4 regions of the Pseudundibacterium arcticum genome follow, and region 1 is predicted to be linked to each of the others. Evidence: predicted binding sites of a transcription regulator. Region 1 holds the regulator's gene; each other region holds the start of a gene.
What was found. Region 1 encodes sigma-54, which starts transcription at its own class of promoters, with help from an activator protein. Its sites were predicted from a motif close to TGGCANGNAANCTGCTTT; they were not measured.
Positions count from the first base shown of each region.

Region 2: ACFOFO_RS02735 (ANTAR domain-containing response regulator) is a predicted target of sigma-54. The motif match lies at 2,821-2,838, and genes of this name have one in related genera.
Region 3: ACFOFO_RS04625 (pilin) is a predicted target of sigma-54. The motif match lies at 6,937-6,954, and genes of this name have one in related genera.
Region 4: prpB (methylisocitrate lyase) is a predicted target of sigma-54. The motif match lies at 1,200-1,217, and genes of this name have one in related genera.

Region 1 is NZ_JBHRTP010000016.1:44,298-52,198, forward strand. It holds gene ACFOFO_RS05970 (monovalent cation:proton antiporter family protein) at 1-544, opposite strand, end outside; gene ACFOFO_RS05975 (KpsF/GutQ family sugar-phosphate isomerase) at 712-1,737, shown strand; gene ACFOFO_RS05980 (KdsC family phosphatase) at 1,737-2,342, shown strand; gene lptC (LPS export ABC transporter periplasmic protein LptC) at 2,339-2,932, shown strand; gene lptA (lipopolysaccharide transport periplasmic protein LptA) at 2,992-3,558, shown strand; gene lptB (LPS export ABC transporter ATP-binding protein) at 3,555-4,295, shown strand; gene ACFOFO_RS06000 (RNA polymerase factor sigma-54) at 4,563-6,071, shown strand; gene hpf (ribosome hibernation-promoting factor, HPF/YfiA family) at 6,151-6,510, shown strand; gene ACFOFO_RS06010 (enoyl-CoA hydratase/isomerase family protein) at 6,746-7,849, shown strand.
Region 2 is NZ_JBHRTP010000007.1:39,102-47,002, reverse strand. It holds gene ACFOFO_RS02755 (endonuclease/exonuclease/phosphatase family protein) at 1-328, opposite strand, end outside; gene ybaK (Cys-tRNA(Pro) deacylase) at 457-948, shown strand; gene plsY (glycerol-3-phosphate 1-O-acyltransferase PlsY) at 1,088-1,693, shown strand; gene tsaD (tRNA (adenosine(37)-N6)-threonylcarbamoyltransferase complex transferase subunit TsaD) at 1,775-2,809, opposite strand; gene ACFOFO_RS02735 (ANTAR domain-containing response regulator) at 2,933-3,580, shown strand; gene ACFOFO_RS02730 (CmpA/NrtA family ABC transporter substrate-binding protein) at 3,861-5,111, shown strand; gene ntrB (nitrate ABC transporter permease) at 5,121-6,065, shown strand; gene ACFOFO_RS02720 (ABC transporter ATP-binding protein) at 6,148-6,966, shown strand; gene ACFOFO_RS02715 (aminoacyl-tRNA deacylase) at 7,156-7,629, shown strand; gene ACFOFO_RS02710 (protein kinase domain-containing protein) at 7,641-7,901, opposite strand, start outside.
Region 3 is NZ_JBHRTP010000008.1:349,220-357,120, reverse strand. It holds gene sucC (ADP-forming succinate--CoA ligase subunit beta) at 1-1,119, shown strand, start outside; gene sucD (succinate--CoA ligase subunit alpha) at 1,132-2,013, shown strand; gene ACFOFO_RS04655 (TerC family protein) at 2,364-3,077, shown strand; gene ACFOFO_RS04650 (Stp1/IreP family PP2C-type Ser/Thr phosphatase) at 3,263-4,057, shown strand; gene ACFOFO_RS04645 (FHA domain-containing protein) at 4,480-5,121, shown strand; gene ACFOFO_RS04640 (pilin) at 5,352-5,822, shown strand; gene ACFOFO_RS04635 (pilin) at 6,043-6,516, shown strand; gene ACFOFO_RS04630 (hypothetical protein) at 6,564-6,770, opposite strand; gene ACFOFO_RS04625 (pilin) at 7,009-7,482, shown strand; gene tfpZ (TfpX/TfpZ family type IV pilin accessory protein) at 7,572-7,901, shown strand, end outside.
Region 4 is NZ_JBHRTP010000040.1:156,465-164,365, reverse strand. It holds gene prpR (propionate catabolism operon regulatory protein PrpR) at 1-970, opposite strand, end outside; gene prpB (methylisocitrate lyase) at 1,280-2,170, shown strand; gene prpC (bifunctional 2-methylcitrate synthase/citrate synthase) at 2,511-3,659, shown strand; gene ACFOFO_RS14000 (GNAT family N-acetyltransferase) at 3,710-4,183, shown strand; gene acnD (Fe/S-dependent 2-methylisocitrate dehydratase AcnD) at 4,247-6,841, shown strand; gene prpF (2-methylaconitate cis-trans isomerase PrpF) at 6,978-7,901, shown strand, end outside.

The DNA.
Region 1 (7,901 bases):
CGGCCGGATTTTGTGCCAGCGCCGGGATCACGATCAGCAGCGGCACCAGCGCCAGATCCTGAAACAGCAGCACGCCGAAGATGCGACGGCCGTGCTCGCTTTCCAGTTCCATCCTCTCGGTCAGCAACTTCGAGACGATCGCGGTGGACGACATCGCCAGCGCGCCGCCGAGCGCAAACGCGGCCTGCCAGCTGATATTGATGATTTGCGGCGCGAAGCGCGCGACCACCCAGCCGAACAGCATGGTGGCGCCGATGGTCAGCAACACCTGCGCCATGCCAAGGCCGAACACGGTGGTGCGCATCGACGACAACTTGGGCAGCGAGAATTCGAGCCCGATCGAGAACATCAGGAATACCACGCCGAACTCCGCCAGCGAGTGCATGGTGCCATCGTCATGCACCAGGCCGAGCGCATGCGGTCCGATCAGGATGCCGACCACCAGGTAACCGAGCATCGGCGGCAGATGCAGCATGCGGAACGCGACCACACCGAGGACGGAGGTTCCGAGAAGCAACAGGGTGAGTTCAAGCGCTGAGAACATTATTTTGGTCGTTGTTGTTTTATTACGTAGATAGTGCGTTTTAGCGCCAAGTATTGCGGAATTGACTGCGGACTTGATTGCAAACTAGCGCGGGACCGGCCCGGGATGTGACTTTATGTTACAGATGGCAAGTTTTTTGCTTTATCAAATTCGTTTATACTTTCGCCATGAGTGTACCCCAAGCAAAATCCCCTCCCAAAGCTTTCGACGCCGACAGTGCCCAGCGGGCGCTGCGACTGGCCCGCGAAACCCTGCAAATAGAAGCCAACGCGCTGATCGCGCTGGACCAGCGGCTGGCCGACGGCGATCACAGCATCGTGCAAGCAGTGCAACTATTGCTCAATTGTCATGGGCGGGTCGTGGTGTCGGGCATCGGCAAGTCCGGTCATATCGCACGCAAGATCGCCGCGACGCTGGCCTCGACCGGCACCCCGGCCCTGTTCGTGCATCCGGCGGAGGCGGCGCACGGCGACCTCGGCATGATTACCGCGCACGACGTATTTATCGCGATTTCCAATTCCGGCGAAGCGTCCGAGCTGATGTCGATCGGACCGATCATCAAGCGCATGGGCGCCAAGCTGATCGCGATGACCGGCAATGCCGACTCCAGCCTGGGCGAACTGGCCGACGTCCACCTGAACACCCGGGTCGACAAGGAAGCCTGCCCGCTGAATCTGGCGCCTACCGCCAGCACCACCGCCGCCTTGGCGATGGGCGACGCGCTAGCCGTGGCGGTACTCGATGCGCGCGGTTTCCGTGAGGAAGATTTCGCGCGCTCGCACCCCGGCGGCGCGCTCGGACGCCGGCTGCTGACCCATGTGCGCGACGTGATGCGCAGCGGCGCCGATATTCCAGCGGTGAGCGCCGACACCTCGCTGTCTGCGGCGCTGGAGGAAATCACCAAGAAAGGTATGGCGATGACCGCCATTGTCGACGTCGACGGGCGCGTGCTGGGCGTGTTCACCGACGGCGATCTGCGCCGTCTGATCGAGCATGTACAGGACTTCACGAAACTAAGCATCGCCGACGTGATGCACGCCAATCCTCGCACCATCGAGCCGCAGCGGCTGGCGGTCGATGCGGTCGCGATGATGGAGGAATTCCGCATCAATCAGCTGCTGGTGGCCGATGCCGACGGCATCCTGGTTGGCGCGCTGCACATCCACGACCTCACTCGCGCCAAGGTCATCTGATGCACACCGACCAACACAAGCTCGGTCTGGCGATGGAACGCGCAGCGTGCGTCAAGCTGATGATTTTCGATGTCGACGGCGTGCTGACCGACGGCGGCCTGCATTTCGGCGCCGAGGGCGAAGTGATCAAGCGCTTCAATGTACTCGACGGCCACGGCATCAAGCTGCTGCAGCAATCGGGCGTCGCCACCGCGATCATCAGCGCCCGCCAGTCCCCGATCGTGCTGCGCCGCGCCAGCGATCTCGGCATCGCCCACGTACAACAGGGCGTGCATGACAAGGCCGCGGCGTTTCAACTGCTGCTGCAGCAGACCGGCCTCTCTGCCGCCGACTGCGGCTTCGTGGGCGACGATGTGATCGATCTGCCGATTCTGCTACAGGTCGGCTTTGCCGCCAGCGTACCGAACGGCCACCCGGAAGTCACCAGCCGGGTCCATTACGTCAGCCGCGCGACCGGCGGTCACGGCGCCGCGCGCGAAATCTGCGATTTTGTTCTGCGCGCACAGGGCACGTATGACGCGGCCATGGCACCGTATTTAACGCTCACCCCGAGGCCCGCTCTACCCTCCCGTCCTGCGCCGAGCACGGGCGAATTTCCGCAATGAACGCCGGCCCCTCGCCCCGTTTGCGCCTGACCGTATTGATGGTGCTGGGCCTGGCCCTTGCGCTAGGCAGTTTCTGGTATCTGGAGAACACGCGCAAGGAGCTGGCCGACATGCTGCCGAAGGGGCAGCGGACCGAGCCGGATTATTTTATCGATCGCTTTCAGTACGTCCGCATGTCGACCACCGGCCAGCCGCGCTACAAGGTTTCGGGCGTCAAGATGACGCATCATCCGCTGGACGATTCATTCCAGATTCGGCAACCGGTGGTGCGCAGTCTCGGCGACGAGCGGCCGCCGATGACGATCGTCGCCGATCGCGCCCGGCTGGAAGACTTGAACAGCAGGCTGCACATGCTCGACCATGTGCGGGTCGACCGACCGGCCACACCGCAGTCTCAGCCGTTTCGGCTCGACACCGAACAGTTGTTGATCCTGCCGGATGAGGACATCATGCAGAGCGACCAGGCAGTCGAGATGGCGCTTGGCAATGCGCGCATGAGCGGGGTCGGCATGTTTGCCAACAACGCGACCGGTGAACTGAAATTACTGAGTCAAACCAAGGTTCACTATCCGCCGCCGACTACCCGGTAGCCGAAATTCGTGCGCCAAGAATCAACAATACCAATGCCGTACTCAATGAAGATTTTGTCATGACACGTTTTCTTTCTTACCCGCCGCTGTTGCTGGCGCTATTGCTGGCGTTTGGCGTCACGGGTGTCGCGCATGCCGAAAAGGCCGACGCCGGCAAACCGACCAATATCGAGGCCGACCAGATGGCCTATGACGACGTCAAGCAGATCAATACGTTCAGCGGCAACGTGGTGTTGAAGCGCGGGACGTTGATCATGAAGGCCGACAAGATGGTCGTGACGCAGGATCCGGCCGGCTACCAATTTGCGACCCTGACCGGCGTGTCGGGCGGCGTCGCGACGTTCCGGCAGAAGCGCGACGGCGGCTCCGACCTGTGGATGGAAGGTCAGGGCGAACGGATCGAATACGACGGCAAGAACGAACTGGCGCGCTTCTTTTCCAAGGCCAAGCTAAAGCGGCTGGAAGGCAGTAAGCCGACCGACGAGGTCGAGGGCGAATTCATCTCCTACGACAGCCGCACCGAATTTTTCTCGGTCAACAATACCGCCAACGGCGGGAGCAAACCCGGCGCCGGGAGGATCAAGGTCGTGATTCAGCCGCGCCCCGAGTCGAAGGGAAGTAAATGAGCAGCACCCTGGATGTGCGCGGCCTGCAAAAATCCTATGGCAAACGGATGGTGGTCAGCGATGTGTCGGTGCAAGTAAAAAGCGGTGAAGTGGTCGGCCTGCTGGGCCCGAACGGTGCCGGCAAGACCACCTCGTTTTATATGATCGTCGGCCTGGTGCCGTCGGACGCCGGCGAGATCGATCTGGATGGCGTCGATATCTCGCACCACCCGATCCACCGGCGCGCGATGCTCGGCCTGTCCTACCTGCCGCAAGAGGCGTCGGTGTTTCGCAAGCTGACGGTGGAAGACAATATCCGCGCAGTACTGGAACTGCAAAAAACGGATGGCAAGGCACTGCCGAAAGCGGAGATCGAGCAGCGACTGGACACCTTGTTGCACGATTTGCAAATTGAAAAGCTGCGCGAGAATCAGGCGCTGTCGCTGTCCGGTGGTGAGCGGCGGCGCGTCGAGATCGCGCGCGCGCTGGCCACCAACCCGCGTTTTATCCTGTTGGACGAACCGTTTGCCGGCGTCGATCCGATCGCGGTGATCGAGATCCAGCGCATCGTGCGTTTCCTGAAGGCGCGCGACATCGGCGTGCTGATCACCGACCACAATGTGCGCGAGACACTCGGCATCTGCGACCACGCCTACATCATCAATCAGGGCGAGGTGCTGGCCAGCGGCCATCCGGACGAGATCATCGCCAATGAATCGGTGCGGCGGGTGTACCTGGGGGAACATTTCCGTATGTAAACCCGTGCGATGCAAGCCGTGGGCAACGCCGTGCGGCACTGCGGCTGGCCGCTGAACGAGTGATGCAGCATGCATACGGAACTGTAAACGATCCACATACTCCATGAGAGGAACGTTGGTTTCGCATACCAATTAATGGGAGAAGCAACATACTCCATCACAAAGATCAATATCAATCAATATCAATCAAGATCACCGGCGCGCCATCGGTCCGTGATAAGTTGCAGCAAGCCGCACAGGAAATAATCCAGCCGACATGAAACAAACATGAAGCAGTCACTTCAGCTCCGCACTTCGCAGCATCTTGCGTTGACCCCACAATTGCAGCAATCGATACGATTGCTGCAATTGTCGACGCTCGAACTGCAGCAGGAACTGGAGCAGATCATGCTAGAGAATCCGCTGCTGGAGCGACTCGACGATCCACTCGATCGTTCGGTGCGATTGCAGGCCGATGGCGTGTTTAACGATACGTCCGGCACCTCCAGCACGCCGGCCGACACGGGGCCAAGCGCCAGCGACAGCAATGGCTCAGGCAGCGCCGACCAACCTGAGCGCGCTGCGGAGGGCGCCGATGCCGGCGCTGCGGCGGACGGCGAACCGGCCGAAGCCGGCGACTCCGACTGGAGTTTCGACGATGCCCCGCGCAGCAGCAAGGCGCCCGACGACGATGGCTGGCCGCAACTGGAAGCGCATCACTCGACGCTGCGCGAGCACCTGCTGGAGCAGATGCGGGTGACCGTGCGTGAGCCGCGCGACCGCGCGCTGCTGGAACTGGTGATCGACGCAATCGACGAGAACGGCTATCTGGAGCAGACGCTGGAAGAAATCCACGCGCTGCTACCGCCGGAATTGGAAGTCGAACTCGATGAACTGAACACGGTACTGAAGCTGTTGCAGAGTTTCGACCCGGCTGGCGTCGGTGCCTGCTGCGCCGCAGAATGCCTGGCGTTGCAAATCAAGCGATTGCCGAAAGTGCCATACGTGACGCGCAAGATGGCGCTCGCAATCGTCGAACACCACCTCACCCTGTTTGCGCAACGCGACTTCACCAAACTCAAAAAAGCGTTCAGTTGCGACGACGAGGATCTGCGCGAGGCGCAGACCGTGATCCGGATGTGCAACCCGCATCCGGGCGCCGTATTCGCCGCCGGCAGCTCGGATTACGTGGTGCCGGACGTGGTAGTGCGGCGCATCAAGAACGACTGGCAGGTGACGCTGAACCGCGATGTGATGCCGCGGCTGCGGGTCAACGCGATGTATGCCAGCATCCTCAAGCAAAACAAGGGCGATGGCTCGCTCGGCTCGCAACTGCAAGAGGCAAAGTGGCTGATCAAGAATATGCGCCAGCGTTTCGATACGATTCTTCGCGTATCGCAAGCGATTGTGGAGCGCCAGCGGAACTTTTTTACCCATGGCGCTGTCGCGATGCGCCCCCTTGTTTTGCGTGAAATAGCTGATACACTGGGTTTACACGAGAGCACCATTTCTCGTGTCACCACGCAGAAGTACATGCTTACCCCGCACGGCATGTTCGAGTTGAAATACTTCTTTGGCAGCCACGTCGCCACCGAAGCGGGAGGGGAAGCGTCATCGACGGCGATACGGGCACTCATCACGCAACTGATAGGAGCAGAAGACCCTCAACATCCACTTTCAGACAGCAAAATTGCAGACATGCTGGGTGAACAGGGCATGGTAATCGCGCGACGCACGGTCGCGAAATATCGAGAAGCCCTCAAGATCCCGGCGGTAGGCCTGCGCAAGTCTTTGTAGTTTTTCTCGTTGCTGTGTTCCTGCGGTAGCGTTGTTTGTAGTTGATCGGGAACGCCAGTGACATCAATAGGAGCGTTGTATGAATCTCACCATCAGTGGACATCATCTCGAAGTGACCCCCGCAATCAGGGACTATGTACAAAGCAAGCTCGAGCGCGTCATGCGCCATTTCGAACATGTCATTGATATAGCGGTCATCCTGACCGTCGATAATCTCCCGGAAAAAGAAAAGCGACAAAAAGCGGAAATCAATCTGCGTTTGAGCGGAAAGGCGCTGCACGTGGAAAGTCTGGCGCATGACCTGTATGCCGCCATCGACAGCCTGATCGACAAACTTGATCGTCAAGTGATCAAGTACAAAGACAGGTTGCAACAACATCAACATGAGGCAATCAAGCATATGCCGGAGGCGCCAGCGCCCGAAGTCGTCGCCACCTAGGTGGCCGACTGCCGAACAGATCGGCAACATGGTATGAAGGGCGCAGCGATGCGCCCTTTTCCATTGGAGCGCATCAAGATTTGCCGTGACCTGCACCGATATGGATATTCGCGTAGCTCGAGAGAATCGGATTTGATGCTTCGCGGAAAACTCGGCATCCGGTACTGCGCACGGCAACGGGCACTGGCAACACGAGTTCCGATAAAATGCTGCTTTCTTTTTCGCCAATCACACCATGTCCGACTACGTTCAGAGCAGCACCCACAACCGGATCGGCTTCATCACACTGAACCGCCCGGATGCGCTCAATTCCTTGTCACTGGCGATGGTGCGCGCATTGACGCAGGTGCTGCTGGGCTGGCGCGATGACGCGGCGATCGATGCGGTCGTGATCCATAGCAGCAGCGCCAAGGCGTTTTGCGCCGGCGGCGATATCCGCTTCTTTCATGCGGTTGGCAGCAAGCCACCCACCGGCGGCAGCGCGCTGCTGGAAGATTTCTTCACCGAAGAATATGCGCTGAATCACCTGATCCACCATTATCCGAAACTGTATATCGCGCTGCTCGATGGCGTGGTGATGGGCGGCGGGATGGGTATCGCGCAGAGCGGCGAAGCGGCGCGTCTGCGCATCGTCACCGAGCGCACCAAGATGGCGATGCCGGAAGTCAATATCGGTCTGTTCCCCGATGTCGGCGGCGGTTATTTCCTGTCGCGCGCACCAGGCCGGATCGGCGCCTATCTGGGCCTGACCGGCGAGATCATCGGCGCCGCCGATGCCCTGCATGCCGGGCTGGCCGATGTATTCGTGCCATCGGCCGAGTTGCCGACGCTGCTGGCGCTGTTGCGCACCAATCCGCGCGGCGGATCGGGCAACGGCGCGCGTGCCGTGGTCAATCACTTTGCTGCCGGGTTCCGTGCGCAAATTGATCCGGCCGCGAGCCGGCTGGCAATGCAACGCGCGCTGATCGACCGCCACTTCGCGCACGATAGCGTGCAGCAGATCGTTGCGGCGCTGGAGCAGGATGGCGACCCGTTCGCGCAAAAAACCCTGGCCGTGATGCGACAACGCTCGCCATTGCTGATGTGCGTCACGCTGGAACAGCTGCGGCGCGGCGCCAGCATGTCCGTGGCCGACTCCCTGCGCATGGAGCGCACCATGGTGCGGCACTGTTTCGAGCATGGCGAAGTGCTGGAAGGCATACGCGCGCTGGTGATCGACAAGGACAATGCCCCGCAGTGGAACCCGCCGGCATTGGAGGCCGTCACGCCCGAGATGGTGGGCGCGTTCTTTGTCGAGGCGTGGCCGGCCTATGCGCATCCGCTGAAGAATTTGGCGTAACGGCCGCAACGCCCCGCAGTGCTATCTATTGCAGGCGACAATGCGTACATGA
Region 2 (7,901 bases), on a different contig from region 1:
CGTAGGTATTGGTGCCTTCGATCAGAGGCAGTTTGGAGACCAGCGCCACGCTCGGCGTCAGCGGCAGCCGCGGGTCGGGGTCGAAGCCAAGATGATGCGCCTGGCGATAATGCTGGCTGCGGGCCAGCACATCCTTTAACGCCTGTTGTGAAAAAATTTCCTGGAAACCGATCACGTCCGCGTTCAGGCGATCGATCTGCTGTGCGATCCAGCTGACCTTGGCATCATATTCGGCCAGTGTGTACGGCTCCTGATTGTCGTAATACTTCGCACCCGGCAGCGCCAGATTGCGGACATTGAAGGTGGCAAAATGGATTTCTTGTCGCATCGTGTCCTCGCGGTGTTTGGAACTAGCGTATCACGCATGCCAGCGGTCGCCTATACCGGCATTGGCTATAGTGTTCGTCATTTTGGTACGATACCGGGCTGTGCACGATAGTCCAACCGCAACCTGCAATCCCGATGTCAAAACACGCTCCCGAAACCCCCGCCACCAAATTCCTGCGCGATGCGGGCATCGTCTTCACCGATCATCTGTATGACTACCAGCCGCACGGCGGCACCAGCGTATCGTCGCAGGCGCTCGGGGTCGACGAGTATGCGGTAGTCAAGACCTTGGTGATGGAAGACGAAACCGGGGCGCCGCTGCTGGTGCTGATGCACGGCACGCGGAAAGTCTCGACCAAGGCGCTGGCCCGTGCCGCCGGCGTCAAATCGATCGAACCCTGCAAACCCGAAGTGGCGCAGCGCCACACCGGCTACCTGGTCGGCGGCACCTCGCCGTTCGGCACAAAAAAGCACATGCCCATCTATCTGGAACAAAGCATCTGCGATTTGCCGCGGCTGTATATCAACGGCGGCCGGCGCGGCTATCTGGTCGGGATCGAACCGCAGGAGCTGGTGCGAGTACTGCGGCCGGTACTGGTCCAGGTGGGCATGGCGCAGTAGTCGCGATGGCTCAGATATGCCGTTAAAAATCCTTGAAAATACCGAAAAAAATGCGCAGGCGCGATTACACTAGCGTGCGCATCGGCAACCAAGATGCCGTGCTGCCAACAAATTCGTAGATAAAAAAGAAAGAAAGTCGATGGTCACAATACTGTTCGCAATCGCCGCCTACCTGATCGGCTCGATCTCCTTCGCGGTGGTGGTCAGCAAACTGTTCGGCCTGTCCGATCCCCGCACCTATGGCTCGCGCAATCCCGGCGCCACCAACGTGCTGCGCAGCGGTAACAAGGCGGCAGCCGTGCTGACCCTGATCGGCGACGGCTTCAAGGGCTGGTTGGCGGTGTGGCTGGCGCAGCGCTATGGCCCGCAGTTCGGTATGGAAGACGGCGGCATCGCACTGGTCGCCATCGCGGTATTTCTCGGTCATCTGTGGCCGGTGTATTTTCGTTTTGTCGGCGGCAAGGGCGTCGCCACCGCACTGGGCGTGCTGCTCGGCATCAATCCGTGGCTGGGGCTGGCGACACTGGTGACCTGGCTGGTGGTGGCCTATGCCTTCCGGTACTCGTCGCTGGCGGCACTGATAGCGGCAATCTTCGCACCGTTTTATTCGGGTTTGCTGTTTGGCGTCGACGCCACTTTTTTTGCGGTATTGGCGATGAGCGTGCTACTGGTTTACCGGCATCGGCAGAATATAGCGAATCTGATGGCGGGTAAGGAAGGGCGCCTGGGCAGCAAGAAGAAATGAGCTGCGGCCAGCGTGATTACGCTAACCCGGCGTGATTCTCCGGCACTGAAGGTCTGACACCATCGGTCACAACTGCGCGACTCAGGTCAACTCATTGAGCGGCCAGCGTGGCCGCACATTGAACGCATAATCATGCGTCGCCGCTGCCGGATCGCGTTGCAGGCGCAACGCGCCGGCAAAGGCGATCATCGCGCCGTTGTCGGTGCAAAATTCCAGTTCCGGGTAGAACACCTGAAAGCGCTTCTTGTCGGCCGCGGCATTGAGCGCGCTGCGCAATTGTGCGTTGGCACCGACGCCGCCGGCGATGACCAGCCGATTCAGGCCGGTTTGCTTGAGCGCCGCGATGCATTTTGCGACCAGCACCTCGACCATCGCATCGACGAATGCGCGCGCGATATTGGCCTTGTCCTGCTCGCAGATATTGGCGGGATGGTTCTTGACCAGCGTCAGCACCGCGGTTTTCAAGCCGGAAAAGCTGAAATTCAGATCCTTCGAATGCAACATCGGTCGGGGCAGCTTGTAGGCCAGCGGGTCGCCGAATTCAGCCATGCGCGAAATCGCCGGTCCGCCGGGATAGCCAAGTCCGAGCAGCTTGGCCGATTTGTCGAACGCTTCGCCGGCGGCGTCGTCCAGCGTGTCGCCCAGCAAGGCATATTGGCCGACGCCATCGACCCGCATCAGCTGGGTATGGCCGCCCGATACCAGCAAGGCCACGAATGGAAATCGTGGCGGCGCATAGGATGCATTCGTGGCCAGCAACGGCGACAATAGATGGCCTTCCAAATGATGCACACCGAGCACCGGCTTGCCGAGCGCCAGCCCCAAACTGCAGGCAACCGAGGCGCCGACCAGCAGCGCGCCGGCCAAGCCCGGCCCTTGCGTATAGGCGATCGCATCGATCGCCGCGTGTTCCACGCCAGCCGCGGCAAAACACTGTTCCAGCAACGGTATCGCGCGCCGGATATGGTCGCGCGAGGCCAGTTCGGGCACGACCCCGCCGTAGGCTTCATGCATCGCGACTTGCGAATGCAGCGCGTGCGCCAGCAAACCTTTTTGCGTGTCATACAGCGCAATACCGGTTTCATCACAGGACGATTCAATACCTAGAACGAGCATGGGGAGACAGTTGGCGTGATTCTTGCGTGGATTGTAACGTATTCCGAACGTACTCCTAATGTACTCCCAACCTACTCCATCAATAACGAGGCCCGAAGTGTCTGGCGTGTCTGACGAATGGCGATGAATCGATACCCACCCAATGACGTGCGCTCGCTGCGCATCGTCGTCATCAATTCCATCATGCCGCCCGAAGGCGAGCAGGACGAGCTGGCCTGGGCCCAAGCCGAGCGGGCGCGCGCCTTGCGGATCGGCTTGCTGGAGGCGGGCTATAACATCATCGCGGTGTTTCCGGCGGATCTGCATTTGCCGGACCGGGTGGCGCAATTGCAGCCCGACATGATCATCATCGATGCCGAATCGGATGCGCGCGACGTGCTGGAGCATGTCGTGATAGCGACTCAGGGCGCGCCGCGCCCGATCGTCCTGTTTACCGAGGACCATGACAAGTCGAGTATGGAAGCGGCGATGGCGGCCGGCGTGTCGGCTTACATCGTCGCCGGTTTGCAGTCCGAGCGCATCAAGCCGGTGCTCGATGTGGCGCTGGCACGCTTCAATGTCGACCAGAAATTGCGCACCGAATTATCCGATACCAAGCTCAAGCTGGCCGAGCGCAAGACCATCGACCGCGCCAAGGGCTTGCTGATGGAGCGCCACAAGATGACGGAAGACGAGGCTTATCAAAAGCTGCGCCGGCTGGCGATGGACAAGAATCTGAAATTGTCGGATGTGGCGCAACGGATACTCGATGCGGCCGAATTGCTGGGCTGATCTTTTGCGCCTCATTTTGATGCGTCGCACAAAAATAGAGCGGAAATTGGTTGTAAAGGGAGCAGATTGCGCCAAAAGATTCCGAATCTGGCTGGCACACCAATTGCAATGGAGTAGGTAGCGCCAACGGCGGCGCTGCGAACAGTACAGTGAACATTAATTCGTTTTGACCAACGTCGGTCGAGACAATTTGGACAAAGGCGTCCGAGTCAGGTGAGCCAAGCTCACGCTGACCGGACGCCTTTCTTTTTGCCCATACCACTTGGATCTCGAGGACCTCATGACGACAGAAGACAGCAATACCAACACGCGCCGACGCACCATCCTGAAGGTTGGGGCGAGCCTCACGGCCAGCGCCTTCGCCGGTTTGGCCACGCGGGGCGTATGGGCTGCCGGTTCCGATAAACCGGAAAAAGAGGAAGTCAGGATTGGCTTCATCCCGTTGACCGATTGCGCCTCGGTGATCATGGCGTCGGTGCTGGGTTTCGACAAGAAATACGGCGTCAAGATTATTCCTACCAAAGAATCTTCGTGGGCCAGCGTGCGCGACAAGCTGGTCAATGGCGAGCTCGACGCCGCGCATGTGCTGTATGGCTTGATCTACGGCGTGCAACTTGGCATCGGCGGGCCGAAGAAGGACATGGCGGTGTTGATGGCACTCAACAACAATGGCCAGGCGATCACGCTGTCGAAGAAAATTGCAGACAAGGGGGCAGTCGACGGCGCCGGTCTTGCCAAATTGATGCAAACCGACAAGCGCGAGTACACCTTTGCGCAAACCTTCCCGACCGGCACCCACGCGATGTGGCTGTACTACTGGCTGGCTGCGAACGGCATCAATCCGATGCGGGAGGCCAAGGTCATCACCGTGCCGCCACCGCAAATGGTCGCCAATATGCGGGTCGGTAACATGGACGGCTTTTGCGTCGGTGAACCGTGGGGCCATCGCGCGATCGTCGATGGCATCGGCATCACTGCCACCACAACCCAGGATATCTGGAAAGATCACCCGGAAAAAGTGCTCGGCACGACCGCCGAGTTCGTCCAGAAATATCCGAATACCGCGCGCGCAGTGACCGCCGCAATTCTGGAAGCGAGCCGCTGGATCGACGCCTCGCTGTCCAATAAAAACAAGATGGCGGCGACCATTGCCGATAAATCGTACGTGAATACCTCGGTCGACGTGATCAATCAGCGCATCCTTGGTCGTTACCAGAACGGCCTGGGCAAGACCTGGGATGACCCGAACTTCATGAAGTTCTTCAACGACGGCGCAGTCAATTTCCCTTACCTGTCCGACGGCATGTGGTTCCTGACCCAGCACAAGCGCTGGGGTCTGCTCAAGAGCGATCCCGATTACCTGGCGGTGGCGAAGGCCGTTAATCAGATCGATTTGTACAAGGAAGCCGCCAGCATGGCCAAGGTCAATCTGCCCAAGGACGTGATGCGATCCAGCAAGCTGATGGATGGCACGGTGTGGGATGGCAAGAATCCGGCAGCGTATGCCGCTTCGTTCAAGATCAAGGCTTAAGGAGGCGCCATGAATGCAGTGATAGACACGGTATTAAATCAGAACGCAGCGCCGCCAGCAGCGCCGCCATCGGCGTCCGTCCCTAAAAAAATGTCTGCCAAATCGGATCAGATCGAAACCAGGAAAGCCATCGTTGCAGTTGCCTCGCGACCGAAAACCGGCAACAAAGGGTCGTCGTTGCGGGCACTCTTTGCGGCCGTCTTGCCGCCGTTGCTGGGTTTGGCCTTGCTGGTGCTGGTGTGGGCAATTGTCGCGGAAAAAAACAGCGGCATTCCGTCGCCGCTGCTGACGCTGAACGAGGCGATCAAACTGTTCTCCGATCCGTTTTATCAAAAAGGACCGAACGATCAGGGCATCGGCTGGAACATCCTCGCTTCGTTGAAGCGCGTCGCCGTCGGCTTCAGTCTGGCGGCACTGATCGGCATCCCGCTCGGATTCATGGTGGGCCGTTTCAAGTTCTTGTCGGGCATGTTCGGTCCGATCATCAGCCTGCTCAAGCCAGTGTCGCCGTTGGCGTGGCTGCCGATCGGTCTGCTGGTGTTCAAGGCCGCCAATCCGGCGGCGATCTGGGCCATTTTCATTTGCTCGATCTGGCCGATGATCATCAACACCGCGGTGGGTGTGCAGCGGGTGCCGCAAGATTACATGAACGTGGCCAGGGTATTGAATCTGTCCGAGTGGAAGATCCTCACCAAGATACTGTTCCCGTCGGTGCTGCCTTACATGCTGACCGGCGTCCGGCTGGCGATCGGCACCGCGTGGCTGGTGATTGTCGCAGCGGAAATGTTGACCGGCGGTGTCGGTATCGGTTTCTGGGTCTGGGATGAATGGAATAACTTGAACGTGCCACACATCATCATCGCGATCGTGGTGATCGGCGTCGTGGGTTTATTGCTGGAACAGGCGCTGGTGGCGCTGGCCAAGGCATTCACGTACGAAGAAGTGGGTAGCTAGGCTGCGATGCGATGCGATGCGTCGCATCAGCGAACCGGCATTGACATGCGGTGTGGGGAAAGTTGAGAAAGTGGAGAAAACAATGACGGATAACGCGTTCAACAAATTCATCGAGATTCAACATGTGGAAATGGCGTTTCATACCAAAAAAGGAACGTTCCACGCATTGCGTGACATTAACCTGACGGTGAAAAAGGGCGAGGTCATCACGCTGATCGGTCATTCCGGTTGCGGCAAATCGACGCTGCTGAACTTGATCGCCGGCCTGCTGACCGCAACCGATGGCACGCTGCTGTGCGCCAAGCGCGAAATCGCCGGGCCATCGCCGGAGCGCGGGGTGGTGTTTCAAAATCATTCGCTGCTGCCTTGGCTGACCTGTTACCAGAACGTGCATCTGGCGGTCGAGCGCGTGTTCGGTGCGACCGAGTCGAAGGCGCGGCTGACAGAGCGCACCCGGGCCGCACTGGGCTTGGTCGGGCTGATGCACGCGGAGCACAAGCGTCCGCACGAGATTTCGGGCGGCATGAAACAGCGGGTCGGAATTGCGCGGGCGCTGTCGATGGAACCGAAAGTGTTGCTGATGGATGAGCCATTTGGCGCGCTCGATGCATTGACGCGCGCCCATTTGCAGGATGAGTTGCTGAAAATCATCAGCAAGACCGGTTCGACCGTCGTGATGGTGACGCACGATGTGGATGAGGCGGTGTTGCTGTCCGACCGGATCGTGATGATGACTAATGGACCGGCGGCGACCATCGGCGAGATCCTGCAAGTGCGGCTGGAACGGCCGCGCGAGCGGGTGGCGCTGGCGCAGGATGCGCTGTATGGAGAATACCGGACCTCGGTGCTTGAATTCCTGTATCACCGTCAGGCGCATCCGGCGTTGCAGGAAGCAGCGTAAAGGCGCGACGTCGGCGGAAGATCCGCGGGACTCCTTGCTCGCGGACAAGCACAGGAACGCAATGCGTAGCGCAAAATGCGGCCTTCACAGATGACCAAACTTTCACTATAGTGAATTGACAATATGGTGCAAAAAAGGGAGTCTAAAGGGAGCAATTTTCCATCCGTCTCAGCATGGAAGGAGAGCATCATGTCAGTCTCAGCTACACTGGAAGATTGCCTGCGCAATAAAGGTAGTCGATACGAAATCTTGCGTCACCCGCATAGCCACACCAGCATGGACACGGCGCAAGCCGCGCACATTCCCGGCGATCAACTGGCCAAGACGGTGCTGTTGCAAGACGAATTTGGTTATGTCGCGACGGTGCTGCCGTCAACCTATCATGTGCGTTTGTCTGAAATGCGAAAAAGGACCGGTCGCCACCTGATACTGGCGGGCGAAAGCGGGATGCGCGAGTTGTTCAAGGATTGCGAGCTGGGGGCAGTGCCACCGGTCTGCACCGCGTATGGCATGCAGACTTATCTCGATGAAAGCCTGATGCGGCAGCCGGACATATACTTCGAAGTCGGCGATCACGAGCAATTGATACACATGAATATCGATCAATTTCTTGATCTGATGGCGGAAGCGCAAACGGTGCAGTGCGCGCATCGCACATGGTAAAAAGACCAGCCCTAACGGACCGCGATCAAGTAAAGCAGCAGCAGGTTGAGCACCAGCGAGACGATCGCCACGGTGCGCCATAGCGACACAGGATCACGCCGGACCAGCGGTGTCGGGGCCGGTGCGGCGAGCGGCCGGCTGGCACCGCGTTCCAGCGCCAGCAGGAATTCTTCCGCGGTTTCAAAGCGGTCGGCCGGGTCGCGCGCGACCGCCTTCAACAACACGTTTTCCAGCCACCACGGGATGTCGGGCCGATAGCGGGTCGGCGGCAC
Region 3 (7,901 bases), on a different contig from region 1:
GTGACGGTTCCACGCGGCATTTCGTGCATGACCGTGGAAGAAGCGGTCAAGGCGGCCGAAACTCTGGGCGGCCCGGTCTGGGTCGTCAAGGCACAGATTCACGCCGGCGGCCGCGGCAAGGGTGGCGGCGTCAAAGTCGCGAAATCGCTCGAACAGGTCAAGGAATACGCGAGCCAGATCATGGGCATGCAGCTGGTGACGCACCAGACCAGTCCGGAAGGCCAGAAAGTGCGCCGTCTGCTGGTCGAAGAAGGCGCCGACATCAAGAAGGAACTGTATGTCAGCATGGTGACCGATCGCGTCAGCCAGCGCGTGGTGCTGATGGCATCCTCCGAAGGCGGCATGGACATCGAGGAAGTGGCAGAAAAGCATCCTGAGCTGATCCACCAGATCGCGATCGATCCGGCCGTCGGCCTGCTTGACGCCGAAGCCGATGACATCTCGACCAAGATCGGCGTTCCGGCCAGCTCGCTCGCCGATGCGCGCGTCCAGCTGCAAGGCTTGTACAAGGCGTTCTGGGAAACCGATGCCTCGCTGGCCGAAATCAATCCGCTGATCCTGACCGGCTCCGGCAAGGTGATTGCGCTCGATGCCAAATTCAATTTCGACGCCAACGCCTTGTTCCGTCAACCGGAAATCGTCGCCTACCGCGATCTGGATGAAGAAGATCCGGCTGAAATCGAAGCCTCCAAATTCGACCTAGCGTACATCTCGCTCGACGGCAACATCGGCTGTCTGGTCAATGGCGCCGGTTTGGCGATGGCGACCATGGACACCATCAAGCTGTTCGGCGGCGAGCCGGCCAACTTCCTCGACGTCGGCGGCGGCGCCACGGCGGACAAAGTGACCGAAGCGTTCAAGCTGATGCTGAGGAATCCGGGTCTGCAGGCGATTCTGGTCAACATTTTCGGCGGCATCATGCGCTGCGACGTGATCGCCGAAGGCGTGATCGCCGCCTCCAAGGCGGTGCACCTGCAGGTGCCGCTGGTGGTGCGTATGAAGGGCACCAACGAAGACCTCGGCAAGAAGATGCTGGCTGAATCCGGTCTGCCGATCATCTCCGCTGACACCATGGAAGACGCCGCGAAGAAGGTCGTCGCTGCTGCCGCAGGCAAATAATAAGGAAATTACATGAGCATCCTGATCAATAAAGACACAAAAGTCATCACCCAGGGCATCACCGGCAAGACCGGCCAGTTCCATACCCGCGGTTGCCGCGACTACGCGAACGGCAAGAACGCCTTCGTCGCCGGGGTGAACCCGAAGAAAGCCGGCGAAGATTTCGAGGGCATCCCGATTTACGCCACCGTCTCCGAAGCCAAGGCCGCCACCGGCGCCAACGTGTCGGTGATCTACGTGCCGCCAGCCGGCGCTGCGGCAGCGATCTGGGAAGCGGTCGAAGCCGAGCTCGATCTGGCGATCTGCATCACCGAAGGCATCCCGGTGCGCGACATGATGGCGCTCAAGGACCGCATGGCCAAAGCCGGCAGCAAGACCCTGCTGCTCGGACCGAACTGTCCCGGCCTGATCACGCCCGACGAAATCAAGATCGGCATCATGCCTGGCCATATCCACAAGAAGGGCCGGATCGGCGTGGTATCGCGCTCCGGTACGCTGACCTATGAAGCGGTCGGCCAGTTGAGCGCCCTCGGTCTGGGTCAATCGTCGGCAGTCGGCATCGGCGGCGACCCGATCAATGGTCTCAAGCACATCGACATCATGAAAATGTTCAATGACGATCCGGATACCGATGCGGTCATCATGATCGGCGAGATCGGCGGTCCTGATGAGGCCAATGCGGCGCGCTGGATCAAGGACAACATGAAGAAGCCGGTGATCGGTTTCATCGCCGGCGTCACCGCGCCTCCGGGCAAGCGCATGGGTCACGCCGGTGCGCTCATTTCCGGTGGTGCCGACACCGCGCAAGCCAAGCTCGACATCATGGAAGAATGCGGCATTACCGTGACCAAGAACCCGTCTGAAATGGCGCGCTTGTTGAAAGCAGCGCTGTAATCGTTCTGTGCGTCAGCAATAAACTATGGGGAGCTTCGGCTCCCCATTTTTTTGTACCTGGCCAACCTCATGTCGCCATCGCAAGGACAAGACTTCCCCTTCCAGGAGAAGGTTGGGGGGATTCCTTCCCCTTCAAAGGGAAAGTTGGGAGGACTTCTTCCCTTTCAAAGGGAAGCTTGGGAGGACTCCTTCCCCTTCAAGGGGAAGGTTGGGATGGGGATGGGTTACAACCGCACCGCTGAACCATCCTCCCGATTTGCCAGGATCGAATGCCGATAGCAGCGCGCTTGGCCGGAATCAGGAATGCGAGTGTTTAGCTATTCTGTGCAACGTCAGGTAATCTGACAGGCATGGATTTCTTGCTTGATTTGAATTGGCTGGCAATCGGTCAGATCATCCTGATCGATATCCTGCTCGGCGGCGATAATGCGATCGTGATTGCGATGGCCTGCCGTAATTTGCCGCCGGATTTGCGCACCCGTGGCATGCTCTGGGGTACCGTCGGCGCGATTGTAGCCCGCGTCGTGCTGATCGGATTCGCTGTCAACCTGCTGAATCTGCGCTATATAAAACTGGTCGGCGGTGTCGTATTGTTCTGGATCGGCGTCAAGTTGCTGGCCAGCGACGACGCCGCGCACCCGGAAATCGCCGGCAAGGACCGGTTGCTGGCGGCGATCCGGACCGTGATTGCCGCCGATCTGGTGATGAGCATCGACAATGTGATTGCCGTCGCCGCGACCGCGCAAATGGCGGGCGGGCAGTATCAATTGGCGCTGGTGGTGTTTGGTATCCTGATCAGTATCCCGATGATCGTCTGGGGCAGTGCCATGATCCTGAAGCTGATGCAGCACCTGCCGTGGATCGTCGATGGCGGTGCTGCATTGCTGGGCTACGTTGCCGGCCAAATGATATTCTCCGACGTGGCACTCAGGCCGTGGTTACACGCACAACTGCCGCAGCATCAATATGCGGTGCCAGGCAGCGATCTGTCTGTGAGCGTGCCGGGGCTGATTGTCGCAGCCGCAGTGCTGATCGTGGGTAGAATCATCAGAAAAAAGGGATAAAGGATGGCGCAGAGATTAGCGCATCACCCATATACTCATCGGATTTTGCCCTGTTATCGCAATTAAATAAACGGGATTGAATGCATACTGGCACATTGTTAGCGCGTTGCCGCAACCAAAATTCTTGCGGCAACCAACGCTGACCAACCCGGACTAACGAAGACAGATTCTGGATCGATAACGCCATGACCCACACCGTCAAGCTGGAAATGGCCGCAGCGTCCGATGTCGGCCTGATCAGGACGCATAACGAGGACAGCATCGCGTTCAGCGCCGAGGTGAGTCCCGGCTGCGGGTTTGCGATTCTGGCCGACGGCATGGGTGGCTACAACGCCGGAGAAGTCGCCAGCGCGATGGCAACCAGTATCGTGCGGGACGCGCTGCAGCATCATCTGCAGCCATTAAGGAGTGCGCAATCAGCCCCGGCGCCCATACCGATGCCAGTGCGCCACCTGTGGCTGAGCGAAGCGATCGAGGCCGCCAATGCCGCGATTCTGCAGGCCGCGCTGAAGGAGCCGCAGTATCGCGGCATGGGCACCACCATTGTGGTCGCGCTGCTGCGGGGCGATCTACTGACGCTGGCGCACGTCGGCGATTCGCGCGGCTATCGCTACCGCGGTGGCAGGCTCGAACAACTCACGCGCGACCACTCGTTGTTGCAGCAGCAGATCGATGCCGGTCTGATCACGCCCGAGAGCGCGCCGTTCTACCACCACAAGAACATCATCACGCGTGCGGTAGGCGTCGACCATCTGGTCCAGAGCGAACTGCACGACATTCCAATCGAGCCCGGCGATATCTATGTATTGTGCTCGGACGGATTATCCGACATGCTAACGGCTGCACAGATCGGGACCGTCCTGATGGGCTGCGCCGGCGGCGCGGATCTCGACGACGCCTGCAAGACCTTGATCGATGAGGCCAATGCCCACGGGGGGCACGATAATATCTCCGTCATTTTGATCAAAATACTGGCGTGATCGGGAATACGGTTCAACCACCCAGAATTATGTATAGGGGCCATTCCGCGAAGGGCGAGGACGATTAACCGGAAATCGCCGGGCAATCGCATGAAGATCCGCACGAACATTGGAGCTGCCGGGTTGAGTTCCCTCCCCCTTGCAGGGGGAGGGTTAGGGGCGCAGCAGGGAATTCAGGAGGCGTGCCTCCTGCCTGCGAAGCGGTATCCGCTTGCAAGCGGATATGCGCACTGCAAGTGGGGTAGTGCGGTCGATGAATGATGCACGTTGCCGATCGACCTTCCTACCCCCAATCCCAACCTTCCCCCTGCAAGGGTACGGGGCGAGAAGCCTTAGCCGGCAACGATCTTTATGCAATCTCCCTGCCGGCAATCAGCGGCCCCAAACCTGGCCCAATAATCGAAAAGAACAGGAGAACAGGAATGGCAAAAATCATCGTGACGCTCGGTGGCAAGGTTTTGCAGGAGCTGGCGCTAGGGCACGGCAGAATCAGCATCGGGCGTCGCCCGAACAATGACATCGTGCTCGATAACCTCGCCATCAGCGGCGAGCATGCCGTCATCGTCACGGTGGCACACGACTCCGTCCTGGAGGATCTGCACAGTACCAACGGCACCCTCGTCAACGGCCAACCGGTCAAGAAGCATTTCCTGCAAAACAATGACGTGATCGAACTGGCCAAATACCGGATCAAGTACCTGTCTGAATTATCTGAGTTGCAACATGAACAAGCTGTGCAACAGGTCGACGCAGCGGTGCCGGGCGCAGACGCGATGCCAGCGACCGGTCTGCTCGCCACAATCACGGTGTTGAACGGTGCCAGCGCCGGCAAACAGCTGGTGCTCAGTAAAGTCCTGACCACGCTCGGCCGCGCCGGCGTGCAGGTCGCGGTGATCAGCCGCCGCCAGCAGGGCTATTTTCTGTCCCATGTCGAAGGTGCCAGCACCCCGCTGGTGAATGGGCAATCGATCGGCACGCAGACCGAGTCGCTCGCGGATGGCGATGTGATCGAGCTGTCCGGCACCACAATGCAATTTTCAGTGAAGGATGCGACCAGCAATTGACGGCATCCGGGTTGGGTGAGCAGATTGACAATTTATTGCTCTAAGTAATGTTTTTTACGGTAAACGTTGGGAAGATGACAAAAAATGTCAGTCAGAGACAAAAAATGTTGCTCAAGAATGGAATCAGGATATCGATCCACCTCGAAACCCCTTTTTTATGTGGGTACATCGATTGCTATACAGAAACTGAGCAGACTTTCTGTCCATTCCCAAAATTCTAGGAAAAGCAAATGAAATCGATGCAACTGAAGAAACGTGCAACGCGAGGCTTTACCCTGATTGAATTGATGATCGTGGTGGCGATTATCGGTATCTTGGCGGCGATTGCGCTTCCGCAATATTCCAGCTATACGTCGCGCAGCCGCGCCGCCGGTGCAGCCACAGAGCTGGATAGCCTGAAAGAAGCAATTTCTGAATGCTTTCAGACGAATGGCAACTTTACTGGCTGCACAACAATGGGCACTGGAACCATCCCAAATGTGGTGGTATCGAAATTCGTCACCGTGCTACCTACTATTGATGCCGTCACTGGTGTGATTGCGACCACGACAACTGGCGCAACGCTGTCCGATGGAACGCCTTTGAGTTACATATTGACTCCAAGCAATACTGCGAGTCAGGCGAACATGATTTGGAACGCATCTGGCACGATTTGCAACTTGAGTCGCGGCCTGAAACCTGGTCAAGGTGGTTGCCCATAATTAATGTGTGTTTGATGTGGCAATTTTGTCAGTAGTGCATTTTTTTCGCGGTGCCTTGGAACAATTGACAAGATTCGGCGCATCACACCTTGATTTTGCACTATTTTTTCATTATTTCACAACGCCATACAAGAAACGCCCATTTTTTCACCTGGCACGCTGATTGCTTGAAAGAAACTTAGCAGCTGGCTGCCCATTCCCAAAATCCTAGGAGAAGCAAATGAAATCGATGCACATGATGAAACGCGCACAACGTGGCTTTACCCTGATCGAATTGATGATCGTTGTCGCGATTATCGGCATTCTGGCGGCGATTGCGCTTCCACAATATTCCAACTATACGTCGCGCACCCGTGCCTCTGGCGCGGCGGCGGAATTGGAGACCCTGAAATCAGCCATTTCTGAATGCTATCAAACAGACGGCGCCTTTACTAACTGCGTGACTCAAGGTACCGGCCCTATCCCAACGGTAGCAACATCTAAGTTCCTTACAGGCGCAACCCCAGTTTCAGTTGCTGCCACTGGTGTAATTACCGTTGCAACAACTGGCGCAACTCTCAATGACGGAACTGCATTGAGTTACGTCCTGACCCCAACAACTACTGCCGGTCAAGCCAACATGGCTTGGAACGCGTCTGGCACAATCTGTAACGCTACCCGTGGTCTGAAGCCTGGCCAAGGTGGTTGCCCATAAAACGTATTTAGTCAAAAAACAACCCGCTACGGCGGGTTGTTTAGTTTCTAGCCACCATTCCTCTTTAAGTCATTTTTCGATTTGCCATGTCCTGATTCCGCGCCAGTGGTTTTCATTTTTTGCTCAGCGTGGTCATCGGGCTCATTATTCGCCTTGTACTGGTTCATCAGGTATGGTGTGCCGCTCGCCAATGATGATGTGATCGAACGATCCACCACCCGAATGCAATTTTCAGCAAAGCGCGCGACAGTCAATTGTCAGTACTCAGGCGGGGTGAGCAAGCTGACATTTTTTTGCTTCGGACAATGTATTCAACGACAAACATTGGAAGAGTGACAAAAAACGTCAGTGAAAAACAAAAAATGTTGTTCCATATGCTCATTTGCATCTTAATTCACCCAGAAAATCCTCTTTTTGCGCTGGCACGCTGATTGCTGTAAAGAAACTGAGGCGGATATGTTCTGCCCATTCCCAAATTCCTAGGAGAAGCAAATGAAATCGATGCACATGATGAAACGCGCACAACGCGGCTTTACCCTGATCGAATTGATGATCGTTGTGGCGATTATCGGTATTCTAGCGGCGATTGCGCTTCCACAATATTCCAACTATACGTCGCGCAGTCGTGCCTCTGGCGCGGCGGCGGAATTGGAGACCCTGAAATCAGCCATTTCTGAATGCTATCAAACAGACGGCGCCTTTACTAACTGCGTGACTCAAGGTACCGGCCCCATCCCAACGGTAGCAACATCTAAGTTCCTTACAGGCGCAACCCCAGTTTCAGTTGCTGCCACTGGTGTAATTACCGTTGCAACAACTGGCGCAACTCTCAATGACGGAACTGCATTGAGTTACGTCCTGACCCCAACAACTACTGCCGGTCAAGCCAACATGGCTTGGGACGCGAGTGGCACAATCTGCAACGCTACCCGCGGCCTGAAGCCTGGCCAAGGCGGTTGCCCATAAGTCTGCCGATGTAAAAACAACAACCCGCTTCGGCGGGTTGTTCGCTTTCAAGCTCACAATTCCTTCTATAACTCATTATTCGATTTATCATGTCCCGCTTTCGTGCCAGTGGTTTTCATTTTCTGATCAGCTTCATTGTTGGACTGGGGCTGTTAGCTTTGTGTTGGTTCATGTGGTATCCGGCGCCGATGTTAATGGCGATTGGTGGCCAGCAGATATTTTTACTCGTGGTCGGCATAGATGTGGTGCTCGGACCTTTGCTCACGCTGGTCGTGTTCAAGGTCGGCAAGAAGTCATTGAAATTCGACCTGGCAGTCATCGCCTTGCTGCAACTTGGCGCGATGGTGTATGGCGTCAGCACTTTGCTTGAAGCGCGCCCTGCCTATGTGGCGGCGCTCGGTGACCAGTTCCAGGTAGTG
Region 4 (7,901 bases), on a different contig from region 1:
GCGTGCCGCGATGGGCCGCCTCGAACAGGCCGGCGTGGCCGCCGCGGCGTGAACCGGTGAACGCGCCTTCTTCGTAGCCGAACAGTTCGGACTCCAGCAGGGACTCGGCGATGGCGCCGCAATTGACCGCGACAAAGGGCCGGTTGCCGGCCACCATGCGCGGGTTTTCGCGATGGATCGCTTGCGCCACCAGTTCTTTGCCGCTGCCGGTTTCGCCCTGGATCAGCACGGTGGCGGGGGATTTCGCATACAACACGATCGATTGCCGCAGCGACTCCATGGCCGCCGAATCGCCGCGCAAGTCGTGCAAGCCATGGCGCGCGCGCAAGGTATCGGGGACCGGCGCGCTGCGGTCACGGCGCGCTTCCAACTGCGTGATGCGCGCGATCTCCAGCGCATCGTCGAACGCTTGGCGGATCGACGCCGCGGAATAGACGAAGACGGCGGTCAGGCCGGCTTCCTCGGCCAGATCGGTAATCAGACCGGCGCCGACGATCACCTTGATGCCGGCAGCCTTGAGTTCGTTGATCTGGGCCCGTGCGTCTTCTTCGGTGGCATAGGTGCGCTGGGCGATGCGGAAGTCGAAGGTGGCGCAGAATTGCGCCAGCTCCGGCATGGTGGTCTGATAGGTGATGATGCCGATCTCGGGCGCAATCTGGCGTGCGCGCGCCAGCGCTTGCATCACGTCGAAGCCGCTGGCCTTGGCGATGACGACCGGCACCGACAGCCGGCTCTTGAGGTAGGCGCCATTCGAGCCGGCGGCGATCACCGCGTCGCAGTGCTCGGTCGCCATGCGTTCGCGGATATGGCGCGCGGCGGCGTCGAAGCCGAGATGGATCGGCTCAATCGTGGCGTGGTCGTCATATTCCAGCGTGATGTCGCGCAACAGGTCGGACAGGCGCGAGACCGAGACGGTCCAGATCACCGGCTTGTCGGCGCTGTCACGCTGAGGGAAGAGGGGTTTGCGCATGGCGTTACGGTCGTTTCATGGTGTAAGTATGAAACATACCATGAAACACATCTGCAACGAATCTGCAACATACGTGAAACGAATTTGAAACATATTTGAAACAATATGAGCCGCCACGAATTTTGCGCGATACTGATGACGACAAGGCAATATCCCAAGTGCTTGATTTTAAATAGTTAAATTATTTTCATCGTCGCTGCTGCGCCAATCGTCGCGAAAAACAGGCTGTTGGCACGCGCATTGCAATACAGGTGCGAACCCGCAATAATTTTCAAGCTTGAAACAGCTTGCAATCGATAAGGTGAACACATGAGCCAAACCTCAGCAGGCGCTGCTTTCCGCCGCGCGGTACAAGAAGAATCCCCATTGCAGGTGGTCGGCGCGATCAATGCCAACCACGCCCTGCTGGCCAAGCGCGCCGGTTTCAGGGCGATTTACCTGTCCGGCGGCGGCGTCGCGGCCGGTTCGCTCGGCTTGCCCGATCTCGGCATCTCCAATCTGGACGACGTCTTGACCGACGTGCGGCGCATCACCGACGTCTGCGACCTGCCGCTGCTGGTGGATGTCGATACCGGCTTCGGCTCGTCCGCCTTCAACGTGGCGCGCACCGTCAAGTCGATGATCAAGTTCGGCGCCGCCGCGATCCATATCGAGGATCAGGTTGGCGCCAAGCGCTGTGGCCATCGGCCCGGCAAGGAAATCGTCAGCAAGCAGGAAATGGTCGATCGCATCAAGGCCGCGGTCGATGCCCGCACCGACGACAACTTCGTGATCATGGCGCGCACCGACGCACTGGCGGTCGAAGGCCTGGAAGCCGCGCTGGAGCGCGCGCTGGCCTGCGTCGAAGCCGGCGCCGATATGATCTTCCCGGAAGCGATCACAGAATTGGCGATGTACCAGCAGTTTGCCGCCGCCGTCAAGGTGCCGGTGCTGGCGAACATCACCGAATTCGGCGCCACCCCGCTGTACACGGTGGAAGAACTGAAATCAGCCGATGTCGGCCTGGTACTGTACCCGCTGTCGGCCTTCCGCGCGATGAACAAGGCGGCCGAAAACGTCTACGGCGCGATCCGGCGCGACGGCAGCCAAAAGAATGTGATCGATACCATGCAGACCCGGATGGAGCTGTATGAACGCATCAACTACCACGAGTTTGAGCAGAAGCTCGATGCATTGTTTGCGCAGCAGAAGGGGAAGTGATTAACCGTAACGTTAGTACCGTCGTTCCTGCGAAGGCAGGAACCCAGCGTCTTTGGTTGATCAACGAACGGTGCGAGGACTCCTCGCACGGATCCCCCCCTTACCGGGCGCATCTGCGCTTGCACGCGCAGATCGTTTCGCAGGCGGACAGCGGGCTGTCCGAATTCCCTGCTACACATTGCGCGGGAATGACGGTGCTTGGTTTTACAGCGCTTGGGGCGATGTTGAAACTACATACTCCCGGCACAATTTATTAGAATTCATAAAATGCGCACGTCTTTATTGCGCCGTTAAAAAATACTGGTAACCAGTATATTAAATTTGCAACAAGGAGAACACGATGTCCGAAGTCCCAACTTTCAAACCCAAAAAGTCGGTCGCGCTATCCGGCGTCACTGCCGGCAACACGGCGCTGTGCTCGGTCGGCAAGACCGGCAACGACTTGCACTATCGCGGCTACGACATCCTGGACGTCGCCGACAGCTGCGAATTCGAAGAAATCGCCTATCTGCTGGTGCATGGCAAGCTGCCGAACGCGGCCGAGCTGTCCGCCTACAAGGCCAAGCTGAAATCGCTGCGCGGATTGCCCGCTGCAGTCAAGGCCGCGCTGGAAGCATTGCCGGCATCGGCGCATCCGATGGACGTGATGCGCACTGGCGCGTCGGTGCTTGGCTGCGTGTTGCCGGAAAAGGACGACCACAGCAGCCCCGGCGCGCGCGACATCGCCGACCGCCTGATGGCCTCGTTCGGCTCGATACTGCTGTATTGGTATCACTACAGCCACAACGGCAAGCGGATCGAAGTCGAGACCGACGACGATTCGATCGGCGGTCATTTCCTGCATCTGCTGCATGGGAAAAAACCTTCGAAGTCCTGGGAACAAGCGATGCACACCTCGCTGATCCTGTACGCCGAACACGAATTCAACGCATCGACCTTCACCGGTCGCGTGATCGCCGGCACCGGTTCTGATATTTACTCCGCCATCACCGGCGCAATCGGTGCGCTGCGCGGCCCGAAACACGGCGGCGCCAACGAAGCCGCGTTTGAAATCCAGAAGCGTTACGACAACCCGGACGAGGCAGAAGCCGACATCAACAAGCGCGTCGAAAACAAGGAAGTCGTGATCGGCTTCGGTCATCCGGTCTACACTATCTCCGATCCGCGCAACAAGGTCATCAAGGAAGTCGCGCGCAACCTGTCCAAGGAGGCCGGTTCGACCAAGATGTTCGACATTGCCGAACGTCTGGAGACCGTAATGTGGGACATCAAGAAGATGTTCCCGAATCTCGACTGGTTCTCGGCCGTGTCGTATCACATGATGGGCGTACCGACCGCGATGTTCACGCCGCTGTTCGTGATCTCGCGCACCTCCGGCTGGTCCGCGCACGTGATCGAACAACGCATCGACAACAAGATCATCCGTCCGAGCGCCAACTATGTCGGGCCGGAAGATCTGAAATTTGTCCCGTTGAATGAACGTAAATAAATGCAAATGACAGCACGCAGGTCCCAATGAGCGTAAGCGAGGATCGAACGATGACATCCCAGCTACCCCTGTCCAAACTGAGTATCAGGCGGGCATTGAAATCGGATTTGCCGCGCTTACTGGAACTGATTGCTGACGATGACCTAGGTAAAAATCGCGAGGGCGTCGGTTCAGACGACGCCTGCTATGCGCACGCCTTTGATCAGATCGACCAGGATGAGTCCCAGTTTTTGATGGTGGGGGAGCTGGATGGCAATGTCGTCGCCATGTTGCAGCTCACTTTCATCCCCGGCCTGAGCAGAAAGGGAGCGTTGCGCGCCATGATAGAAAGTGTGCGGGTCGACGGCCATCTGCGAGGGCAGGGCATAGGCCACTGGATTATCCAGCAGGCGATACAGGTGGCACGGGACCGCGGCTGCAAGTTGGTGCAGCTGACTAGCGACAAGCAACGTCTGCAAGCCCATCGCTTCTATGGAAGTCTGGGATTTTCTGCCTCGCATGAAGGATTCAAGTTGCCACTGTAAAAGCAAATCAGGACTCGTCCGTCAGACCGGAAAATCCCCACTATTCTCAATATTTGACAAGCCATGAATACCTTACACCGCAAACCCCTGCCAGGCACCAAATTGGATTACTTCGACGCGCGCGCCGCGGTCGATGCGATCCTGCCCGGCGCCTATGCCAAGCTGCCCTACACCTCGCGTGTGCACGCCGAGAATCTCGTGCGTCGCTGCGATCCTGCCACGCTGACAGCTTCGCTGAAGCAGCTGATCGAGCGCAAGCGCGATCTCGACTTTCCATGGTTCCCGGCCCGCGTAGTGTGCCACGACATTCTCGGCCAGACCGCACTGGTCGACCTCGCCGGTCTGCGCGATGCCATCGCCGACATGGGCGGCGACCCGGCCAAAGTCAATCCGGTGGTGCCGGTGCAGCTGATCGTGGATCATTCGCTGGCGGTGGAGCACGGCGGCTTTGAGAAGGATGCGTTTGCGAAGAATCGCGCGGTCGAGGATCGCCGCAACGAGGATCGCTTCCACTTCATCGACTGGACCAAGAAGGCCTTCAAGAACGTCGAGGTGATCCCGCCGGGCAACGGCATCATGCACCAGATCAATCTGGAGCGGATGTCGCCGGTGATCTTTGCTGCGGACGGCGTGGCCTATCCGGATACGCTGGTCGGCACCGACAGCCACACCCCGCACGTCGATGCGCTGGGCGTGATCGCGATCGGCGTCGGTGGTCTGGAAGCCGAAAACGTGATGCTCGGCCGCGCCTCGTGGATGCGCCTGCCGGACATCATCGGCGTGGAGCTGAGTGGCAAGCCGCAACCCGGCATCACCGCGACCGACGTGGTGCTGGCGCTGACCGAGTTCCTGCGCAAGGAAAAGGTGGTCGGCGCCTACCTCGAGTTCTACGGCGAGGGCGCCTCGGCGCTGACCCTCGGTGACCGCGCGACCATCTCCAACATGGCTCCCGAGTATGGTGCCACCGCGGCGATGTTCTTCATCGACGACAACACCCTCGACTACCTGCGCCTCACCGGCCGTGAGGACGCGCAGGTCAAGCTGGTCGAGATCTACGCAAAGGAAGCCGGCCTGTGGGCTGACTCGCTCAAGACCGCCGAATACGAGCGCGTCCTGACATTCAACCTGTCTTCTGTGGTCCGCAATATGGCGGGCCCGTCCAACCCGCACAAGCGTCTGCCGACTTCCGATCTGGCGGCGCGCGGCATCGCCGGCAAATGGGAAGAGATTCCTGGCCAGATGCCAGACGGCGCCGTGATTATCGCCGCCATCACCAGCTGCACCAACACCAGCAATCCGCGCAACGTGATTGCCGCCGGCCTGCTGGCCCGCAACGCCAATGCGCGCGGCCTGACCCGCAAGCCTTGGGTGAAGTCGTCGCTCGCGCCTGGCTCCAAGACCGTTCAGCTGTATCTGGAAGAAGCCAAGCTGCTGGCGGAGCTGGAGCAGCTGGGTTTCGGCATCGTCGCCTTTGCCTGCACTACCTGCAACGGCATGAGCGGTGCGCTGGATCCGGCGATCCAGAAGGAAGTCATCGACCGCGACCTGTACGCCACGGCGGTGCTGTCCGGCAACCGCAATTTCGACGGCCGCATCCACCCCTACGCCAAGCAGGCCTTCCTCGCCTCGCCGCCGCTGGTCGTCGCCTACGCTATCGCGGGCACCGTCCGCTTCGACATCGAGAAGGATGTTCTGGGTATCGACCAGAACGGCAAGCCGGTAACCCTGAAGGACATCTGGCCGAGCGATGAAGAGATCGACGCCATCGTCGCCTCCAGCGTGAAGCCCGAGCAGTTCCGGCAGGTCTACGACCCGATGTTCACCTTCAAGGTGCTCGGCGATGAAAAGATCAGCCCGCTGTACGACTGGCGCCCACAGAGCACCTATATCCGCCGTCCGCCGTACTGGGAAGGCGCGCTGGCCGGCGAGCGCACGCTCAAGGGCTTGCGCCCGCTCGCGGTGCTGCCCGACAACATCACCACCGACCACTTGTCGCCATCGAATGCCATCATGCTCAACAGCGCGGCCGGCGAGTACCTGCACAAGATGGGCTTGCCGGAAGAGGACTTCAACTCCTACGCGACCCATCGTGGCGATCACCTCACCGCGCAGCGCGCGACCTTCGCGAATCCGCAGTTGGTGAACGAGATGGCGGTGGTCGATGGCGAGGTCAAGAAGGGTTCGCTGACGCGCATCGAGCCGGAAGGCAAGGTGACCCGCATGTGGGAAGCCATCGAGACCTACATGGAGCGCAAGCAGCCGCTGATCATCATCGCCGGTGCCGACTACGGTCAAGGTTCGTCGCGTGACTGGGCGGCCAAGGGCGTGCGTCTGGCGGGCGTGGAAGTCATCGCGGCCGAGGGCTTCGAGCGCATCCACCGCACCAACCTGATCGGCATGGGCGTACTGCCGCTGGAGTTCAAGCCGGGCGTCAACCGGCTGACTCTGGGCATCGACGGCACTGAAACTTTCGACGTGACCGGTGAGCGCAAGCCACGCACGACGTTGACGTTGGTGATCACGCGCAAGAACGGCGAGCGTGTTGAAGTGCCGATGACCTGCCGTCTGGATACCGCCGAAGAAGTGTCGATCTACGAGGCCGGCGGCGTGTTGCAGCGTTTCGCGCAGGACTTCCTCGAATCATCCAAGGCGGCCTAGGCACTCCTCCCCCTTCAAGGGGGAGGCTGGGAGGGGGATGGGTTTCAATAGTAATGTGAATAACCCAGCCCCACCCTAACCCTCCCCTTGAAGGGGAGGGGACGTATCACCCGACTTCATCAGGAAAAATATTCTCATGGCCCACGTACCCCAGATCAAAATCCCCGCCACCTACATGCGCGGCGGCACCAGCAAGGGCGTGTTCTTCCGCCTGCAGGATTTGCCCGAGCGTTGCCAGGTGCCCGGTGCGGCGCGCGATGCGCTGCTGCTGCGCGTCATCGGTAGCCCGGATCCTTACGGCAAGCAGATCGACGGCATGGGCGGGGCGACCTCCAGTACCAGCAAGACGGTCATCCTGTCGAAGAGCGCCAAGCCCGATCACGACGTCGATTACCTGTTCGGCCAGGTGTCCATCGACCAGGCATTTGTCGACTGGAGTGGCAACTGCGGCAATCTGTCCGCCGCCGTCGGGCCCTTCGCCGTCAGCAATGGCTTGGTCGACGCCAACCGCATTCCGAAGGACGGTGTGGCGACCGTGCGCATCTGGCAGGCCAACATCGGCAAGACCATCATCGCGCAGGTGCCGATCACCGGCGGCGCCGTGCAGGAGACCGGCGACTTCGAGCTCGACGGCGTGACGTTTCCCGCCGCGGAAGTGAAGCTTGAGTTCATGGATCCGGCCGCCGAGGAAGAGGGCGGGGGCGGCGCGATGTTCCCCACCGGCCACCTGGTCGACGATCTCGAGGTGCCGGGTATCGGTACGCTGAAAGTCACGATGATCAATGCCGGCATCCCGACCATCTTCGTCAATGCGGAAGCCATTGGCTACACGGGCACCGAGTTGCAGGACGCCATCAACAGCGATGCCAAGGCCTTGGCCATGTTTGAGACCATACGCGCCCATGGCGCGCTGCGTATGGGCCTGATCAAGCACATCGATGAAGCCGCCAAACGCCAGCACACGCCGAAGGTTGCCTTCGTCGCCAAGCCGGCCGGTTACGTCTCCTCCAGCGGCAAGCAGGTCGCCGCCGGCGACATCGATCTGCTGGTGCGCGCGCTG